3 regions of the Kocuria sp. BT304 genome follow, and region 2 is predicted to be linked to each of the others. Evidence: riboswitches for the same ligand, from Rfam matches in the RefSeq annotation. Region 2 holds a riboswitch; each other region holds the start of a gene.
The links. A riboswitch is a leader RNA that binds a small molecule or an ion and turns the genes downstream of it on or off. The one in region 2 is predicted to bind thiamine pyrophosphate.

Region 1 (6,620 bases), 250 kb from region 2:
GGCGCTCGTACTGCAGGCCGGCGGCCAGGGTGGTCTCGTACGCGGTGTTCACCGTCTCCACGGCGTGCTGGGCCACCGGCTTGGACATGGAACCGATCTTCGCGGCGACCTCCAGCGCGGTGTCCATGAGGGAGTCGGCGGGAACCACGCGGGAGACGAGTCCGGAGCGCTCGGCCTCCTCAGCGTCCATCTGGCGGCCGGTGAGGATGAGGTCCATCGCCTTGGCCTTGCCCACCGCACGGGTGAGCCGCTGCGTGCCGCCCATACCGGGGATGACACCCAGGGTGATCTCCGGCTGCCCGAACTTGGCGGTGTCCGCGGCGATGATCATGTCGCACATCATGGCCGCCTCGCAGCCACCGCCCAGGGCGTAACCCGCGACCGCCGCGATCTTCGGCGTGCGCAGCCGGGCGAAGGTGTCCCACGCGGAGAAGAAGTCCTCGCGGTACATGTCCGAACCGGTCTTGGAGCCCATCTCCTTGATGTCCGCGCCCGCGGCGAACGCCTTCTCGGAGCCGGTCAGGACGATCGCGCCGATCTCCGGATCGCGGTCCAGGTCGGTGGCGGCCGCCACGAGCTCGGTCATGGTCTGCACGTTCAGCGCGTTCAGCGCCTTGGGGCGGTTCAGCGTGATCACGCCCACGCGTCCCTCACGGCGGACCAGGATGGTGTCGTAGGTGTTCTCAGTCATGTGACCAGCATCTCACGACGCCGCCCTGCCCCGCCTCACACACGGCGCGAACCGGAGCAGGCGCCGGCGCGGCGTCGTCGTCATCCGGCGGGTGGGACGTGACGTGCCGGAAACACACGGTCGCTAGCATGGCGGCATGCGTGAATTGCAGGCACAGATCATCGCCGAGCTCGGGGTGGCCCCGCAGATCGACCCGGAGGCGGAGGCGGCGCGGCGCGTCGACTTCCTGTGCGACTACCTCCGGGCGACGCACACCAGGGGCTTCGTGCTGGGCATCAGCGGCGGCGTGGACTCCACGCTCGCGGGGCGGCTCGCGCAACTGGCCGTGGAGAGGCTGCGCGAGGACGAGATCCCCGCGGAGTTCGTGGCCATGCGTCTGCCCTACCGCACCCAGCAGGACGAGGACGACGCGCAGGCCGCGCTCGCCTTCATCGAGCCGGACCGGGTGGTCACGTACGACGTCGCGCCGGCCGTCGACGGATTCGAGGCCGCCTACGCCGCCGCCACCGGTGAGCAGCTCAGCGACTTCACACGCGGCAACACCAAGGCCCGCGTGCGCATGACCGCGCAGTACGCGGTGGGCGGGGACCACAACCTGCTGGTGATCGGCACGGACCACGCGGCGGAGTCCATCACCGGGTTCTTCACCAAGTTCGGGGACGGCGGGGCGGACCTCCTGCCCCTGGCCGGGCTGAACAAGCGGCAGAACCGGCAGCTGCTGGAGTACCTGGGAGCCTCGGAGCAGCTGGTCGGGAAGGTGCCCACCGCGGACCTGCTCAACGACAACCCCGGCCGCACCGACGAGGACGAGCTGGGGCTCACCTACGAGAACATCGACGACTACCTCGAGGGCAAGGACGTCCCCGCGGAGGTCGCGGAGAAGCTGGAGCAGATCTTCCTGCGCTCCCGTCACAAGCGCACCGTGCCGGTCACCCCGGCGGACGCGTGGTGGCGGGAGGGCTGAACCCGCTCCCGTTCAGCGCCGACGCCGCCGAGCGGGTCGTGCCCGGCGGCGTCACTGATTGGGGGCCCCGGTGATGCGGGCCCTCAGCGCGTCGTGGAGTGCCATGGCACGGCTTCCGTTCCACGCGATCCGACCTCGCGACTGACACAGTTTCGGCCCCGGGAAGCGCCCGGCACATGACCTCCGCAACGACCACCGCAGGGGACGGAAGCCCCCGGTCCCTACGCCTCTGCGGCGTCGTTCCCGAACACCCGGGGTGACGCGCTGCGGTAGCGGCGGTTGCGGACCGCCAGGACACCGCCGGCCAGCACGGCCGCCAGGACCGAGGCGGTCAGCACGGCCACCTTGGCCTGGTCCCCGGCGTCCGCGGCCGGGTCGAAGCTGAGCTCCGAGATCAGCAGGGACACCGTGAACCCGATCCCGGCCAGCAGCGCGATCCCCACCAGGTCGATCCACCGGTAGGTCGGGTCCAGCTTGCGTCCGGTGAGCACGGTGGTGAGCCACGTGGCACCCATGATGCCCAGGGGCTTGCCCAGGACGAGGCCCGCGATGATGCCGAGCGTGACGGGGACGGCGAGCGCCGTCGTCAATCCGTCCCAGCCGCCCACCGCGACGCCCGCGGAGAAGAACGCGAAGACCGGCACCGCGAACCCGGCGGACAGTGGCCGGACGCGGTGCTCCAGGTGCTCGGCGAGCTCCACGGGCTCCCCGGAGGCCTTCCCCGCGAGGACGGGGACGACGAAACCGAGCAGGACACCCGCGACCGTGGCGTGGATCCCGGCCTCGTGCACCAGGGCCCACGTGATCACGGCCAGCGGCACCAGGATCGCCCAGGCGGCCCACGTGCGGTGCGCGAAGAAGCGCGGGAAGCGGTGCGCCAGGAGCCCGAACACGGCCAGCGGGACGAGCGCGAGGAGCAGCGGGAGCACGTGCACCTCGTCGGTGTAGAAGACCGCGATGATGGTGATGGCGAGCAGGTCGTCCACCACCGCGAGCGTCAGCAGGAACAGGCGGAGCGCGCTGGGCAGGTGCGAGCCCACGATCGCGAGGACGGCCACCGCGAACGCGATGTCCGTGGCGGTGGGGATCGCCCAACCGCCCAGGGTCTCGGGGCTGCCGAGGTTAACGCCCGCGTAGATCAGAGCCGGGACGACGACGCCGCCCACGGCCGCCGCGACCGGCACCGCCGCCTTCCCGAGGTCCCGCAGATCACCCGCGACGAACTCGCGCTTGAGCTCCAGGCCCACGAGGAAGAAGAACACGGCGAGCAGCCCGTCCGCGGCCCACGTCCCCAGGCTGAGGTCCAGGTGCCACGGCTCGTAGCCGACCTTCAGGTCCCGGAGGGCGAAGTAGCTCTCCACGAAGGGCGAGTTGGCCCAGACGATGGCGAGGACGGCGGCGACCACCAGGAGGATGCCGGCCACGGTCTCGCGGCGCAGGACGTCCTGGAGGCGGGAGAAGAGGCCGCCCGAGGGGTGGTCGGGCTCGCACGGGGGCTCAGGATGGTTGAAGAAACCGGGCTCCGAGACGAAGCCGGAGGGTTCTGCCTGCACCACGGTTCCCGGGGTTCCGGGCTCAACGTGGGCAGGGGTGGTGCTGTGGTGCGGGGGCATGGATCACTCCAGTGTCGACGGGCATCACGCTCATTACCGCCGACCAGACTTCCCGGCACACCAGCCAGCAAGGGTAGCAGTGCGCTTTTGGGCGGCGCACGCGGGGCGGCTGCCATGAGGCTGAGCGGCTCCGTCTACACTGGCCACCAGTGACACGGGGTGCCGCCACCCTCCCCGCCCACCGGGCGGGCAGACAGAGGACCGCAGCGGCTGAGATGACACCCGTCGAACCTGTCCAGTTAGTACTGGCGAAGGGATGTCACGGGGTTCCCGCTCGGGGGTGCACCGCTTTCTTCGCCGTGAGCCACAGGAGTGAGCATGCGGATCGAGAACATCATTGTCCTGGTCACCGGGGGAGCCCGCGGGCTCGGGGAGCACCTCAGCCGGGCGTTCGCGCGCGAGGGCGCGCGCGTCGTCGTGAACTACCACTCCAGCGAGGAGCGGGCCCGTGCGCTGGTCAGCGAACTCGGGGAGGACAGGGCACTCGCGGTCCAGGCGGATGTGACCGACGCCCAGCAGGTGCGGGACATGGTCTCCCGGGCCCGGGAGCACTTCAGCGCGCCGATCACGGTGGCGGTGAACAACGCCCTGGTGGACTTCAGCTTCAACGGCGATGCCCGCCCCACCCTGGACACCCTCACTGCGGAGAACCTGACCCAGCAGTTCGAGGGCGCCGTGGTGGGTGCCCTCAACGTGATGCAGGCGGTCACCCCGGGCATGGCGGAGGCCGGTGAGGGGCGCATCATCAACATCGGCACCAACCTCTTCCAGAACCCGGTGGTCCCCTACCACGACTACACCGCCGCGAAGGCCGCCCTGCTCTCCCTCACCCGCACCGCCGCCAAGGATCTGGGCCCGCAGGGCATCACGGTGAACATGATTTCCGGCGGCCTGCTGCGCACCACGGACGCGAGCGCCGCCACCCCGGACGAGGTCTTCGACTTCATTGCCGCCGGCACTCCCCTGGGCCGCGTGACCACCCCCGAGGAGTTCGCGGACACCGCCCTGTTCTTCGCCTCGGACTGGTCCCGCGGGGTCACCGGCCAGAACCTGGTGGTCGACGGCGGGCTGGTGATGGACTGACATGGCCGCCCCCTCTCCGCACGACGACGCCGCCCAGCCCGGTCCCGCGCGCACGGCACCTGCCGGGGGCGCGGCGTCGGCAACCACCCCCGAAGCCGGGCCGACGCTCGGGACGGCGGCTGCGGCGTCGTCGCCCACGACCGCACCGGCCCGCCGCCTCCACCTCAACGCGTTCCTCTACGGCGCCGGCCACCACCAGGCCGCGTGGCGCGCCCCGAACTCCTCGGTGCACCGCCTCACGGACATCACCTACTACGAGGAGCTCGCGCAGACCGCCGAGCACGGCCTGTTCGATGCCGTGTTCTTCGCGGACGGCCACAGCGTGGGCGACGTGTCCGGCGGACCCCACTGGTCGCTCGAACCGCTGACCGCGCTGTCCGCGATGGCGCGCGCCACCGAGCGCATCGGCCTGGTGTGCACGGTCTCCTCCACGTTCTTCACCCCGTTCCACGCGGCCCGGATGCTCGCGTCCCTGGACCACATCTCGGGCGGCCGGGCGGGCTGGAACGTGGTGACCTCCATGTGGGATGCGGAAGCCCGCAACCACGGCTACCGGGCCATGCCGCCCAAGGACGAGCGCTACGAGCGCGCCCGCGAGTTCGTGGAGGTGGCCCGCGCCCTGTGGGCCAGCTGGGACGAAGACGCCGTCACCGCGGACCCCGAGGGCCGGTGGGCGGACCCCTCCAAGCTGCACCGCCTGGACCACGAGGGCCGCCACTTCCTGGTGGACGGACCCCTCACGGTCCCGCGCTCCCCGCAGGGCGAGCCGGTGCTCTTCCAGGCCGGTGCGTCCGGCCCCGGCAAGGCCCTGGCCGGGGACTACGCGGAGGGGATCTACGCCGTGGCCTACGACCTCCCCGCCGCCCAGGAGTACTACTCCTCGGTCAAGGCAGAGGTCGCGCGGGCCGGGCGCGATCCGGAGTCCGTGGCCGTGATGCCCGGACTCGTGACCTATGTGGGCCGCACGCACGAGGAGGCGCAGGAGAAGCAGGACCGCGTGGACCGGCTGCTGCCCGTGGAGCAGTCCCTCGCGCAGCTCTCCACGTTCGTGGAGCAGGACTGCTCAGCCTGGGACCTGGACGCGCCCGTGCCCCCGCTGCCGCCCCTGGAGGAGTTCACCGGGCCGCAGGGCCGCTACGGGACCATCCTGCGGATCGTCGAGGCGGAGCACCCCACGGTCCGCCAGCTGCTCGGGCGCCTGGCCGCTGGCGGGGGCCACTGCACCATGGTGGGCACCCCGGAGTCGATTGCGGACCAAATGCAGGAGTGGCTGGAGAACGGCGGGGCGGACGGCTTCAACCTCATGCCATCCGTGCAGCCGGACTCGCTCGAGGACTTCGTGGACCTCGTGGTCCCCGAGCTGCAGCGCCGCGGCCTGTTCCGCACCGAGTACACCGCCACCACGCTGCGCGGTCACCTCACGCTGGGCTGACACCCGCCGCACGACGACGCCGCCGCGCCCCTTCCCGGGGGCCACAACCTCGCCAGCGCCCCCGCCCACATTCTTAAGTGCAGCTTTTGCCACTTTTCGGCCCCTGAGGGGCAAAACCTGCACTTAACCCTGGGGTGGGGGGCTTATTGCTGGGGCGGGGAGCCCGATCTTGGGGGGTGCAGGGTTCCGCGAGGGCGGCGGCGGTCCGGGGACGGGCGCGCGGGAGCCGGCCGTGCGGCGTCGTCGTCCGGCGGGGATGTCAGAGCAGGGGGCGCAGCGGGACCAGCAGGACCTCGGCAACGCGCGCCATGGGGTGACGGTCCCGCCAGCGCGGGGAGGTGAGCTCCTCGCAGTGCTCGCTGTCCGCGAGGAACACCTTCTCCATCTGCGCGGCGAAGTCCGGGTCCACGATCTCCACGTTGGTCTCGTAGTTGAAGGACAGGGAGAGGCGGTCCAGGTTGGCGGTGCCCACGGTGGACCACTCGCCGTCGATCGTGGCCGTCTTGGAGTGGATCATGCTCGCGGCGTACAGCAGGATGGTCACCCCGCCGCGCAGCAGCTGGCCGTAGAAGCCGCGCGACACCCAGTCCGCCAGGATGTGGTTGGAGTCCTTGGGGACCATGATCCGCACGTCCACCCCGCGGGCCGCGGCGTCCAGGAGGGTGTCGAGCACCTGCTGGTCCGGGATGAAGTACGGGGTGTTGATCCAGATGTGGTCCTGCGCCCGGTCGATCGCGTTCATGTACATCTCGCGGATGGGATACACGATCTGGATGGGCAGGTTGGCGTTGACCCGGACCTCCGGGTCCCAGCTCTTGGGCGGAACCCACTCGATGG
Region 2 (6,620 bases):
GAGGGCGTGGGCGCGAGCCACCGCGAGGCGCGCGGGCTGCTGGACACCGCCGTGTGGGTCGAGCTGCCCACCGCACAGCGCAGGCAGCGCGCGTTGGAGCGGGACGGCGCCGCGTACGAGGGCCACTGGGAGCAGTGGGCCGCGCAGGAGGAGGAGTACCTCGCGGAGGACCATGTGTGGGAGGCCGCGGACGTCATCCACCCCGGCCCGTCCTCGGAGAAACCCGCGGCGGAGGACCGGGGCCCGGCATGAGCTCCCGGGGTGCCGGCACGGCGGCCGTGATCATTTCCCCCGTCACGGGAAAGCCGCGGCTCGTGGACCCGCACCACCCCCACGTGGGCCTCGAGGACCAGGCGCTCACCCGCGGGGACGGTGTCTTCGAGACGCTGCACGTGCTGGACGGGGACGCCTACAAGTTCGACGCCCACCACGCCCGCCTGAGTGCGTCCGCGCGCAGCTGCGACCTGCCCGCTCCCACGGCGGCCACGTGCCGCGCGGCCCTGGCCATGGCGCTCGACGCCGCCGGGCCCGGTTCCCAGGACCCCGCCCTGGGGCTCGGCGCGGAGCACTCCGTGAAGCTCAGCATCTCGCGCGGCGCCCCGGGGGACGCCCCGTGGGCGTGGCTCACCGCGGCCCCCGTGCCGGACTCGACGTTCGCCGCGCGCCGGGACGGGGTGTCCGTGGTGCTGCTGGACCGCGGCCACGACCCCGCGGAGGATTCCGGGCTGCCCTGGCTGCTGCCGGGGGTCAAGACGCTCTCCTACGCCGTGAACGTGGCCGCCCTGCGCCACGCGCGCGCCCACGGCGCCCAGGACGCCGTGTTCACGGCGTCCTCCGACCGCCGGATCCTGGAGGGCGCCACCTCCTCGGTGGTCTGCGCCCGCCTCGCACCCGGTGCCCCGCCCACGCTCGTGACCCCCGAGCCCTCCCGCGGGGTCCTGCCGGGGACCTCCCAGGCCAGAATCTTCGACGTGGCACGCGCCCACGGGTGGGGCGTGGACCACGGCCCCCTGCACCCCGGGGACCTGCTGCGCGCCGACGCCGTGTGGTTGACCTCCTCGGTGCGGCTCGCGGTGCCCGTGACGGCCGTGGACGGCCACCCCGTGTCCACGGACCCGCAGCTCACGCGCACGCTCACCGGCTTCCTGGTGGGGCGCGACATCGGGCACGGCACCGGGGGCCGCTGAGGAGGGAGCTCCGCCCGCGCCCCGCGCGCGCCGACGGACCCGCCCACGTCCCGGGGACACACGGCTCGGGTGTCCCGTACCGGCCCGCGCTCCGTCCCGTTCGCGCCCCCGACGTTGCTCCCACCCCCGACGCCGCTCGCACCCCCGACGCCGCGGGGGCCGCCGGTGCCTCACCCGCGCGCGGCTCCGCTCCGGCTCCCGGTGCAGGCGCCCGGACCGGACGACGACGCCCGCGCCGTCACTGCCAGATGAACCGGTGGGTGCCCAGCGCCAGGGACAACGCTGGCCCGCCGAGGGCGGTGAGCAGCACCGCGGCCCCCACGACCACGTCCACCCGGCTGTAGTGCAGGCTCCTGGCCCACGTGCGCGGCCCCGCCCCGAAGCCCCGGGCCTCCATGGTCATCGCGAGTCGGGTGGCGCGGCGCAGGGACTGCACGAGCAGCGTGAACGCCTGGCCGCCGAACTCCCGCAGCATCCCCCACGGGCCGCGCCTGCCCCCGGCACCGCGTGCGCGGCGCGCAGCGGCGAGCACGCTCCACTCGGTGATCATGACCTCCACGAGGCGCATCGCGGCCAGGGCGGCCAGCACGAACCGGGCGGGCAGCCGGAGGGTCTGCGCGAGTCCGTCCGCGAGGTCCGTGGGGTCCGTGGTCAGCAGCACGGTGATCCCGGGCAGCGCGATCGCGAGCCCGCGCAGGGCGATCGCCCCGCCAGCGGCCAGCGAGCCGGTGGTCACGGTGACCCAGCCCAGCTGCACCAGCACGGTCCCGCCCTCCGGGGAGAGCATCGCGGTGCCCCAGCCACTGACGAGCGCGGCCACCACCACGGGCCACAGGGTGGCGAGCAGCCGCACGGGGCCGAGACCCACCCCGGCGAGCAGCACGAGCTGGCCCGCGAGCACGGCTGCGTTGGTCACGGGGTCCGCGCTCACCACGACCACCACGGTGATCAGCAGCGCGCCGAGCAGCTTGACCACGGGGTTCGCGCGGGCCAGCAGCCCGCTGCGGGCTCCGAACACGGAGGGTGCTGCGGTGGTGCTCATGGGCCGAGTCTCACTTCCTGGGCGTCGAGGGCGGCCAGGAGGTCGCGGTCGTGGGTCACGGTGACCACGGCGGTGCCGCGGTCCAGCTCCGCCACGAGCAGGTCCACGAGCTCCCGCCAGGTCTGGGCGTCCTGCCCGAACGTTGGTTCGTCCAGGACCACCACGCGCGGCGCGGCCGCGAGCACCGTGGCCACGGACAGCCGGCGCTTCTGGCCCCCGGACAGGGTGAACGGGTTGGCGTCCGCGAGGTTCTCGAGGCGAAGGCGGGCCAGCAGCTCCGCCACGCGGGCGGCGTCGTCCTCCGGGAGCTCGTCGTCCCCGTGGCCGGCGCGCAGCCGCAGCTGACGCGGGCCGAACTCGAGCTCCTCGCGCACGGTGGGGCGCAGGAACTGGTGCTCGGGGTGCTGGAAGACGGTGCCCACGCGCGGGACCAGCTCGGCGCCGTCCCACAGGCACGGATCGGACGGGGCGTCCCCGGCGAGCAGCGGCGCCGCGCGCACCGTGCCGCGCACCGGCACGAGCAGCCCGGCGAGCGTGAGGGCCAGAGTGGACTTGCCCGCGCCGTTGACCCCGGTGACCGCGAGCGCCCGCCCGGCCCGCACCTCCAGGCTGATCCCCTCGGCCGCCACGGGCGGGTCCCAGCCCGCCGGGCGCCGGGTGGGCGCGTCCCCGCCCCGCCGCCACGACCTGCGCGCACGACGCCGCTCGCGCGCCACCGCGCGCCCGGGGGGCTGGACCCGGGAGACCGCGACGTCCCGCGCGCTGAGCAGCAGCTGCCCGGCGTCGGGTCCGCGGGCGGTCTCGGGGGCCGGGGTCCGTGTGCTCGGGACCCAGCCGGGAACCCACGTGCCCTGCTCCTGGAGCAGGCGCCGGGCCTCGTGCAGTGTCTCCCGGGTGGGTCCGTCGAAGGCCACGCCGCCGTGCTCGTCCAGCACGAGCACCCGGTCCACCACGGACTCCCACAGGGCCACGCGGTGCTCCACGACCACCAGGGTGATGCCCTCCTCCGCCACGGCACGGGACACGGCCCGGCAGAGGTCCTCGGCACCCTCCTGGTCCACGCTGGCCGTGGGCTCGTCCAGCAGCAGCAGCCGGGGCCGCATGGCTAGCACGCCCGCGAGCGCGAGGCGCTGCTTCTGGCCCCCGGACAGGGCCGTGGTGGAGTGCTCGAGGGGCAGCGGCAGCCCCACGCGGGTCAGTGCCTCCGTGACGCGGGGCCAGATCTGCTCCCGGGGCACCGCGAGGTTCTCCAGTCCGAACGCGACGTCGTCCCCGACCCGCGAGAGCACCACCTGGGTCTCAGGGTCCTGGTGCATGAAGCCCACGGTGCCGCGGACGTCCCGGGGGTCCGCGCCGTCCACGGTGAGACCCCCGGAGCGGGACTGACCGTCCGGGTCCTGCTCGACACCCGCGAGCGCCTGCAGCAGCGTGGACTTCCCCGCACCGGAGGGACCGAGCAGGAGCACGCGCTCCCCCGGGGTGATGGTGGCGGTGACGTCCCGCAGGCTCGGGTCCTGACGGCCGGGGTAGTGCCAGTCGAAGCCCTCGAGCCGGACCTCGGCGCCCCTGCGGGCGGCGGGCCCCTCCCCCGTCATCGACGCCGCGTGGCGCCGGAGGCCAGGGCCCCGAGCACACCCGTGGCCTGCAGTGCGCGCACCACGAGCCACATGAGCGCACCGGCGATCACGGCGCCGGAGAGCGTGGTGAGTGCGGCGTAGACGACCCTCTGGTCCAGCGCCCACTCGTAGTTGTACATGATGTCCTCGCTGACGCCGAGGAACAGCCCGGAGAGCGCACCCGCCGCCGTGGCGGTGGCCAGGCCGAAGCGGCGGTACCCGGTCAGCAGGAACACGAGCTCCACGCCCAGGCCCTGCACGAGCCCGGAGATCACCACGGTCCACCCGAAGTGGGTGCCCAGGAACCCCTCGAGGACGGCCGCGAGCAGCTCGCAGAACAGCGCCGCGCCCGGCTTGCGGATGATCAGGGCGCCCAGGGTTCCTGCCACGAGCCAGCCGCCGGCGAGGAGCCCGGCCGAGGGCGGGTAGGCCACCGAGGCCGTGGACACCACCGGGTACAGCAGGTTGGACCACATCCAGAAGATCACCGCGCACGCCGCCGCGAGCACCGCGGCCACCACGATGTCCACCACCCGCCACGAACGGGCACGCGTCGTGCCGTGTCCGGCCCGGGGCGAGGTGCTGCGCGTCTGTGTCATGAGAAGTCCTCCTGAAGGTTCCAGGAGGGGAAGAGCACCGGGCGCCGTTGCGCACGGGCTCCTGAGATGCTCGACTCCCTAGCGCCGGTATGAACCGGATCAGGTTCGAGGGTCTGCGCTCGCGCGCACTCTCAGCGCCGCGGTGGCGCTCCCCTGTCGTTGAGGCTCCAGCTTAGACCACGACGGCGGGCGGGCGGGGCATCCTGGATGCCTCGCCCGCCCGCCGTCGCAGGGGCGCCGCGGTGCCCGACGCCGGGCTCAGACCTCGGTCTGCGAGCTCTTGCCGGACTCGGAGTCCTCGGACTGCATCTTGGCCACCTGGCGGGAGATCCCCACCTTGATGACGGTGCCCACCAGGCCCGTGAGCAGGGACCACAGGATGATGTCCCGCCAGGCCTCGTCCTCGTCCGGGTTCTTGGCGGGGGGCTCGTTGCCCGTGACCTTCTTCCAGACCACCGTCAGGGCCTTGTTGGACAGGGCCACGCCGCCCAGGGAAGCGGCCGTGCCGAGCAGGTCCATCGCCTTGTTCATGGAGTTCTCCTTGGTTCTCGTGAGTGCCGCCGGCGCAGGGTGGCCGACGGCGCGGTGTTCCTCCCCCAGCATACGAACCTCGGCGCGTGTCCGGGGACACCGCTGCGGGGGAGGCGCCCTGGTGGCGCCGTCAGCCGGACTCCTCGCCCGCGCGCGCCACCACGTCCCGCAGCTCGTCCTCCACGAGGTTCTCCTCGTGCAGGTGCTTGGAGCGGTAGGCCGCGCGGCCCACCATGTGCGCGGAGACCGGGACCGTGAGCAGCTGGAAGATCCACGCGAGCAGCAGCAGCGGGATCATGCGCGGCTCGCCGCTCTCCAGGGCGACCGCCGTGAGCAGCAGCAGCAGCCCGAAGACCTGCGGCTTGGTGCCCGCGTGCATGCGCGAGAGCAGGTCCGGGAAGCGCAGCAGGCCCACGGCCGCGGCGAGGGACATGAACGTCCCCACCACCAGGCAGATCACGGCGGCCACGTCCACCACGGTGTGCCAGCTCATGAGCGGTCCAGCCCCACGTTGCGGGCCACTGTGACCGAGCCGAGGAAGCCCACCAGGGAGACGATCACCAGCAGCACGATGTTGTCCGTGTGGTGGTGGTAGACCATGTCCACCGCCAGGGCGGCGCCCACGATCGCGAGCAGCACGTCGGTGGCGATCACCCGGTCCAGCAGGGACGGCCCCTTGGCCAGCCGGTAGATGGTTCCGGCCGCCGCGAGCGCGAGGAGCACCCCGCACACCCACACGGCCACGTCGAACATGGTCATGATCGCTCCTGTCCCGGCCCGCGCTCGGCCTCGTCCATGTCTTCGGTCGGGGACTCCACGGCACCCGTGGCCTCCGTGCGGTCCGGATCCCCCTTCACGGGCAGCAGCGCGAGGTCCTCGCGGGAGCCCATGATCCGGATCCACGCGGCCTCCGCGTCCAGCACGGAGCGTTTGAAGGCCTCCGCCTGCTCCGCGGTGGCGATGTCCAGCACGTGGAAGTAGAGGATCCCGTTGCCGCGGTCCACCTCCACCACCAGCGAGCCGGGGATCAGTGCCATGGTGTGGCCCACGGCCGTCATCAGGAGGTCGTTGTTCTGCCGCAGCGCCACGCCCAGCACCGCGTTGTGCACGCGGGGGCCCTGGGTCAGCGCCACCCGGAACACGTGGATGCTCGCCCGGGCCACCTGCCAGATGAAGGTCACCACGAACAGCACGAAGTGCACCACGCTGAAGCGCCCGGACAGTCGCACGGGCGGCAGCACCAGGGTGCGCGTGACCAGCAGGGCCAGCAGCAGCCCGAACACCAGGTTCCCGGGGCTCCAGTCGCCCCACAGGGCACCCCACACCACCACGAGCCACAGGATGAGGGGCAGCTCGGCCCGCAGGGAGTTGCGGGACTGCCGACGGATCGCGGACGTGCTCACTGGCCCTCCTCGCTCACGCCGCCGTCACCCATGGGTGCCAGTACGGCGTTGGTGTAGCGCTGCGGGCTCACCAGGTTGTCCGCCGCACTGCCCGCGAGGTCGAACAGGGGTCCGGCGAACACGGTCAGGGCCACACCCACCGCCACGAGCGCCGTGGTGGCGCCCACCATGGTCTTGGGCAGCAGCACCACGGGGGCGGAGTCCGAGAACCTGCTCGCCGGGTTGCCTGCGACCACGCGGGA
Region 3 (6,620 bases), 790 kb from region 2:
CAGCACCCAGCGCTCGGGCTTCTCCCCGCGCACGTGGTACAGCGGCTCCTCGGCGCGGTCCTCGCGCGTGATCACGAACTCCCTGCGGTCCCGGCCACGACGACGCCGCACGGGCTCGGGCTGCAGCACGGGCACCGTCTGCCGTTGCTGCTCCCGCTGCTCCTCCTGGGCCCTGGCCTCGGAGACCAGTGCCGCCATCGCGAAGCTCAGCTCCCGCAGCCCCTCGTGGGAGGCCGTGGAGATCTCGAAGACCGGGTAGCCGCGCTGCTCCAGCTCGGCCCGCACGAAGTCCGCGAGCTCCCGGGCCTCGGGGACGTCCACCTTGTTGAGGACCACCAGGCGGGGCCGCTGCGTGAGCGGGATCGAGGAGGGGTCCTCGTCCGCGATGTCCTGAGCGTAGTGGGCCAGCTCCTCCTCCAGTGCGTCGAGGTCCGTGAGGGGGTCCCGGCCGGGCTCCAGGGTGGCGCAGTCGATCACGTGCACCAGGGCGGCGCAGCGCTCCACGTGGCGCAGGAACTCGAGGCCCAGCCCCTTGCCCTCGGAGGCTCCCGGGATCAGCCCGGGCACGTCCGCCACGGTGAAGCGGGTGTCCCCGGCCTGGACCACGCCCAGGTTGGGGACGAGCGTGGTGAAGGGGTAGTCGGCGATCTTGGGCCGGGCCGCGCTCATGGCGGCGATCAGGCTGGACTTGCCGGCGGAGGGGAAGCCCACGAGCGCGATGTCCGCGATGGACTTCAGCTCGAGCTCCACCTCCTGCTCCTCGCCCGGGGTGCCGAGCAGCGCGAAGCCGGGGGCCTTGCGCTTGGGGGACGCGAGAGCCGCGTTGCCGCGCCCGCCCTGACCGCCCGCGGCCAGCACGTACTCGCTGCCCTCGCCGAGCAGGTCCGCGAGCACGTTGCCCTCGCGGTCCTTGACCACGGTGCCGTCCGGCACGGACAGCACGAGGTCCTGACCCTTGAAGCCGTGGCGCATGTCCCCCTTGCCGGGCTCCCCGTTGGGGGCCTTCTGGTGGGGCGCGTGGTGGAAGCCGAGCAGCGTGGTGGACTGCCCGTCCACGCGCAGGATCACGGAACCGCCGTCCCCGCCGTTGCCGCCGTCCGGCCCGCCCAGGGGCTTGAACTTCTCACGTTTGACGGACACGCAGCCGTGGCCGCCGTTGCCGCCCGTGGCGTGGACGATGACGCGATCAATAAAACTGGCCACGTGGCTCCTCGAGGTCGTGGTCGTCCGCGGCGCGGGCGGACCGGTGCTGTGCTCAAAAGACTAGAGGGTGAGCGCGTGACGCGCCCACCCTCCAGTGGTCGTCGCCACGTGGACGTGGCGGCGGGTGGACCCAGGGGTCCGAAGAATCTACTACTCGGCGGTCTGGATGTTGACCACGCGGCGGCCACGACGGGTGCCGAACTCGACGACACCGGCGGCCAGGGCGAACAGGGTGTCGTCCTTGCCGCGGCCCATGTTCAGGCCCGGGTGGAAGTGGGTCCCGCGCTGGCGGACGATGATCTCGCCGGCGTTGACGGACTGGCCGCCGAAGCGCTTGACACCCAGGTACTGGGCGTTGGAGTCACGGCCGTTGCGAGTGGAGCTCGCACCCTTCTTGTGTGCCATGGTGTGTGCCTACCTTCGTTGGAAATGTACGGGGGACCGGATCAGGCGTCGATGCCGGTGATCTTGACCGTGGTCAGCTCGGCGCGGAAACCCTGACGCTTCTTGTAGCCGGTCTTGTTCTTGTACTTCATGATCGAGATCTTGGGACCGCGCAGGTCCTCGATGATCTCGGCCGTGACCTTGACGTCGGCCAGGGTCTTGGAGTCGGAGGTGACCTTGTCCCCATCGACCAGCAGCAGCGCAGGAAGCTCTACGGTGCTGCCTGCCTCGCCGGCGACGCGGTCAAGGGTCACGAGGTCTCCTACGGAAACCTTCTCCTGGCGGCCGCCTGCGCGGACAATCGCGTACACCACTTGGGAACTCACTTCTCTCGACATCTATGGACTGCGTGTATTGGTCGGGTGCACTCCTGGAGGACTGCGAATGTCGAGACATCACGCCGCAGTGGTTCATGACCGACCGCATTCCGCGTGGCTATCGCATCAAAACAGGATGTTCACCCGAGTGTGCCGCTTTCCGTGCGCGTGGGAATGACTACGACGCACTCCGGTGTCCGGCACCGACAGCCCAGAGTACCTGATCCCCGGAAGTCACGCCACTCACGCGCCCTGCCCGCCGCGCTGCGCGGACTGGTCGAAGAACGCGAGTTCGAGCCGGCAGGCCCGCAGGTAGGCGCGTCGCATGGCCTCGCGGGTGGCGGGGTCCGCGCTCGACGCCGCCCGGTCCACGATCTCGCGCACGGCCTCCGTGGCGGCCTGGAAGGCGGGGTCCGCGTAGGTCTGCAGCCAGTCCGCGTACGGGTGCCCGTCCAGCCCCGCGGCCCGGGCCCGCGCCGAGAGCTCCGAGCCCACGTGGGCGTAGAGCCAGTAGCACGGCAGCACCGCAGCGGCCCCCACCGCGAAGCCGTCCTGTCCCGTGCGCGCGAGCAGGAAGTCCGCGTACGCGCTCGTGGTCTCCGAGGGCGGCAGCGGCTTCCGGTCCCCGAGCCGCGCGCGGTGCAGGGCGGACTCCCCCGTGACCACGGCGGCGGACGCGCTCGCGAACAGCTCACGGGAGTCCTCGTCCGGTGCGGAGGCGGCCAGCAGCGCCAGGGCCCGGGAGTAGAACTCGAGGTACTGCATGTCCTGGTCCAGGTAGAACTCGAACGCCTCCCGGTCCAGGGTGCCGTCCCCCAGGGCCACCACGAAGGGCAGCGCCGCGATCCGTTCCCGGACCGGAGCGCTCTCGTCCCACAGCTCGTCCGTGAACGGCCGCCCCTGCCCGGAGCCCAGCCCGGCGGCGTCCTCCGCGCACGCCCCGGCTAAGAAGGTGGGGTCCGTGACGAGGTCCTGGACGTGGTGGAAGTGGTGGACCGGGCCGTTGCCGTGGCCCACGTGCAGGGTGTCCGCCGCGCGCAGCGCCCCGCGCAGCCACTGGCGGGCGGTGTCGATGCCCTGCGCCCAGTCCCCCGTGCGGGCCACCACCGTGGCCACCGCGGAGGACAGCGAGCAGCCCGTGCCGTGCGTGTTGCGGGTGACCACGCGCGCTCCCGCGTACTGCGCGGCGGGTTCGGCCCGGCCGGGAACCACGAGGGCGTCCGGCGTGGTGTCCCCCGCGAGGTGCCCGCCCTTGACGAGCACGCGCGTGCCGAAGGTCTCCGCCACGGCACGGCCCTGCGCGAGGGCCTCGTCCCACGTGGTGGCCACGGGCCGTTCCGCGAGCACGGCCAGCTCGGGAAGGTTGGGGGTGATGAGGTCCGCGTGGTGCAGGATCCCGCGCAGGGCGTCCTCGGCGTCGGGCTCCAGCAGCCGGCCCCCGGCGGTGGCCACCATCACCGGGTCGATCACAACCACCGGGGCACGTCCGGCCGCCAGCCAGCGGCCCACGGTCTCGATGGTCTCCACCGAGCCGAGCATGCCCACCTTCACGGCGTCCAGCTCCACGTCCTGCGCCACGGCGTCCAGCTGCGCCTGGAGCACGGACACGGGCGGGGTGTGCACGTCCACCACGCCCCGGGTGTTCTGCGCGACCACCGCCGTGATCACGCTCAGCCCGTAGCCGCCCATCGCGGCGATCGACTTCAGGTCCGCGGCGTGGCCCGCGCCGCCGGTGGGATCCGTTCCGGCGATCGACAGGACGCGCGGGGCGGGGGCAGGAGACGTGGCGATCACGACATTCCCTTCGCTAGTTCGAGCTAGATCAGGTTCGACGGGTGTGTTCTCAGCCGCTGGGCGGCACCCCGTGTCCGTGCCCGATCATGCCACAGGAGCGCCCGGATTCCTCCGAGCGCTCCTGTGGCCGGGCCGTGCACGACGCCACACGGTGGCGGTCGTCGCGCGGGTCTCAGTCCGCCTTGGGGGTCATGGTGATGTCCTGGGCCTTCACGCCCACCCCCACGATGGTCGGCTGCCCGTCCGAGGGCGCCGTGCGCACCGCGGTGGCCTCGGCGGTGAAACGGCTCGCGGCCCCCGCCGACGCCTCGTACTCGCGCGTCTCCACGCTCGCGGTGCCCGGTGCGGCGGCGGGTGCCACCGCACGGCGTGAACCACGACGCCGCCTGGCCGGGGTGCTCGGGGCGGCCTGCCCCGCGGCACCCGGTGCGTTCTGACCGGCCGCGCTGGGCGCGGTCCCGGCACCACCGGAGCGGCTGCTGCCGGACTGGTCGCGCCCGGACTGGTCTCGTCCGGTCTTGTCGTCCTCGGACCGACCGCTCCCGGACTGGCGGTTGCCCGCCCCGCCGTTCCTGGACCGGCCGCCTCCGGACTGGTCCCGCTGGGTGTCGCTGTCCTGCCCCGCCCCTGACTTTCCGCCCTGGGAGTCCGAGGAGCGGTCGGCGTCCTCGGCGGAGCCGCGCGCGCCCGTGGCGGCGCCGGGGGCCGTGGCCACCCGGCGGCCGCGGCGCTGACGGCCCGCACCACCCGAACGGGACCCGGATCCGGAACGGTCGCCGCCGGAGGTCTCCTCGCCCGAAGTGTCCTCACCGGAGAACGCCGCGGAGAGCGAGTCAAGGGTTAGGGACTCCTGTGCCGTGCCACGGTCCTGGTGGCCCTGCGGGAGCTCGACGACCTCGCCGCCGATGGTCAGCTGCGAGGCGGCGCCGCCGTCCTGGCCCTGGGTGTGGTCCTCGCGGGAGGTCTCCTGCGACGAACCGCCATCCTCACCCTGCTGGGTGCGGCCACGGCTGCGCTTGCCCCGGCGCTTCTTGCGACGGCGTCCGCCCTCGGACTCGCCGTGGCTCTCGTCCCCGGGGCCTCCCGCCGCCTGGTGGTCTCGCGCGGAGTCCGCGGCACCGGACGCGCTGCCCGAGGACGCGGCCGCGTCCCGGGAACCGTGCTGGGCGGCGTCGTCCTCGTGCGAGGAGGCCGCGGCGATGGTGGCGAACGCGGTGCGCGCGGCCTCGTCCCGGGCCTGCTGCTCGTCCGGGCTCTTGGAGCGCGCGGGCGAGGGCTGCTTTTCCTGCGGCTGGTGCTGCTGCTTCTGGCGCGAGCGCTTGCGGTCGTTGCGGTTGCCGCGGTGGTCCGGGGCGGACGCGGTGGAGCGGCCCTTGAGCGGGTGGTCGTGGACCAGCACGCCGCGCCCGGCGCACTCCTCGCACGGCTCGGAGAACACCTCCAGCAGCCCCGTGCCCATGCGCTTGCGCGTCATCTGCACGAGACCCAGGGAGGTCACCTCCGCCACCTGGTGCTTGGTGCGGTCGCGGCCCAGGCACTCCACGAGCCGGCGCAGCACGAGGTCCCGGTTGGACTCCAGGACCATGTCGATGAAGTCCACCACGATGATCCCGCCGATGTCCCGCAGCCGCAGCTGGCGCACGATCTCCTCGGCGGCCTCGAGGTTGTTCTTGGTGACGGTCTCCTCGAGGTTGCCGCCGGAACCGGTGAACTTGCCCGTGTTGACGTCCACCACGGTCATGGCCTCGGTGCGGTCGATCACGAGCGAGCCGCCGGAGGGCAGGAACACCTTGCGCTCCAGCGCCTTCTGGATCTGCTCCTCCACGCGCATGTGCTCGAAGAGGTCCTCGTCCTCGGTCCAGCGCTGCAGCCGGTCCAGCAGGTCCGGGGCCACGTAGGTCACGTAGGCCTCGATGTTGTCCCACGCCTGCTCGCCCTGGACCACCATGGCGGTGAAGTCCTCGTTGAACACGTCCCGGACGGTCTTGATGGTGAGGTCCGGCTCGGCGTAGAGCAGCTCCGGGGCGAGGGTCTTGGTGGAGCCGGCCTTCTCCTGGATCTGCTCCCACTGCGAGCGCAGCCGGTTGATGTCGTTGGTCAGCTCGGTCTCGGACGCCCCCTCGGCGGCGGTGCGCACGATCACGCCCGCGCCCTCGGGCAGCCGGTCCTTGAGGATCTTCTTGAGCCGCTGGCGCTCGACGTCCGGGAGCTTGCGGGAGATCCCGGTCATGGAGCCGCCGGGCACGTACACGAGGTAGCGCCCGGGCAGGGAGACCTGGCTGGTGAGCCGGGCGCCCTTGTGGCCCACGGGGTCCTTGGTGACCTGCACGAGCACGGTGTCCCCGGACTTCAGGGCGTTCTCGATCTTGCGGGGCTTGTGCCCCATCTCGGCGGCGTCCCAGTCCACCTCGCCGGCGTAGAGCACGGCGTTGCGCCCGCGGCCGATGTCCACGAACGCGGCCTCCATGGACGGCAGCACGTTCTGCACCTTGCCCACGTACACGTTGCCGATCAGTGAGTCCTGCGTGGTGTGGGAGACGAAGTGCTCCGCGAGGATGCCGTCCTCGAGCACGCCGATCTGGATCCGGTCCTCTTTCTGGCGGACCAGCATGGTGCGCTCCACGGACTCGCGGCGCGCCAGGAACTCGGCCTCGGTGATCACGTGGCGGCGGCGGCCGAACTGGCGGGACTCGCGGCGGCGCTGGCGCTTGGCCTCGAGGCGCGTGGAGCCCTTGACCCCGGTGACCTCGTCGCTGCTGGTGCCCTCGGACGCACCGCGCGGGGCGCGCACCCGGGTCACGGAGCCGTCGGAGTCGTCCACGAGCTCCATGTCCTCGTCACCACGACGACGCCGTCGGCGCC

Region 1: linked by a shared signal. The riboswitch ahead of DNL27_RS01445 (3-oxoacyl-ACP reductase) and the one ahead of DNL27_RS02585 (ECF transporter S component) in region 2 are both predicted to bind thiamine pyrophosphate.
Region 3: linked by a shared signal. The riboswitch ahead of DNL27_RS06130 (bifunctional hydroxymethylpyrimidine kinase/phosphomethylpyrimidine kinase) and the one ahead of DNL27_RS02585 (ECF transporter S component) in region 2 are both predicted to bind thiamine pyrophosphate.

The regions. Positions count from the first base shown of each region.
Region 1 covers NZ_CP030039.1:320,200-326,819, reverse strand. Annotated here, with positions in the region: gene DNL27_RS01460 (enoyl-CoA hydratase) at 1-691, opposite strand, end outside; gene nadE (ammonia-dependent NAD(+) synthetase) at 828-1,655, shown strand; gene nhaA (Na+/H+ antiporter NhaA) at 1,877-3,268, opposite strand; TPP riboswitch at 3,414-3,542, shown strand; gene DNL27_RS01445 (3-oxoacyl-ACP reductase) at 3,587-4,351, shown strand; gene DNL27_RS01440 (LLM class flavin-dependent oxidoreductase) at 4,353-5,783, shown strand; gene DNL27_RS01435 (phosphatidylserine/phosphatidylglycerophosphate/cardiolipin synthase family protein) at 6,043-6,620, opposite strand, start outside.
Region 2 covers NZ_CP030039.1:570,604-577,223, reverse strand. Annotated here, with positions in the region: gene DNL27_RS02605 (uridine kinase) at 1-252, shown strand, start outside; gene DNL27_RS02600 (aminotransferase class IV) at 249-1,187, shown strand; gene DNL27_RS02595 (energy-coupling factor transporter transmembrane protein EcfT) at 1,426-2,229, opposite strand; gene DNL27_RS02590 (ABC transporter ATP-binding protein) at 2,226-3,824, opposite strand; gene DNL27_RS02585 (ECF transporter S component) at 3,821-4,444, opposite strand; TPP riboswitch at 4,503-4,609, opposite strand; gene DNL27_RS02580 (DUF4235 domain-containing protein) at 4,703-4,975, opposite strand; gene mnhG (monovalent cation/H(+) antiporter subunit G) at 5,106-5,468, opposite strand; gene DNL27_RS02570 (monovalent cation/H+ antiporter complex subunit F) at 5,465-5,734, opposite strand; gene DNL27_RS02565 (Na+/H+ antiporter subunit E) at 5,731-6,378, opposite strand; gene DNL27_RS02560 (Na+/H+ antiporter subunit D) at 6,375-6,620, opposite strand, start outside.
Region 3 covers NZ_CP030039.1:1,357,294-1,363,913, reverse strand. Annotated here, with positions in the region: gene obgE (GTPase ObgE) at 1-1,203, opposite strand, end outside; gene rpmA (50S ribosomal protein L27) at 1,354-1,608, opposite strand; gene rplU (50S ribosomal protein L21) at 1,650-1,961, opposite strand; gene DNL27_RS06130 (bifunctional hydroxymethylpyrimidine kinase/phosphomethylpyrimidine kinase) at 2,208-3,758, opposite strand; TPP riboswitch at 3,746-3,839, opposite strand; gene DNL27_RS06125 (Rne/Rng family ribonuclease) at 3,931-6,620, opposite strand, start outside.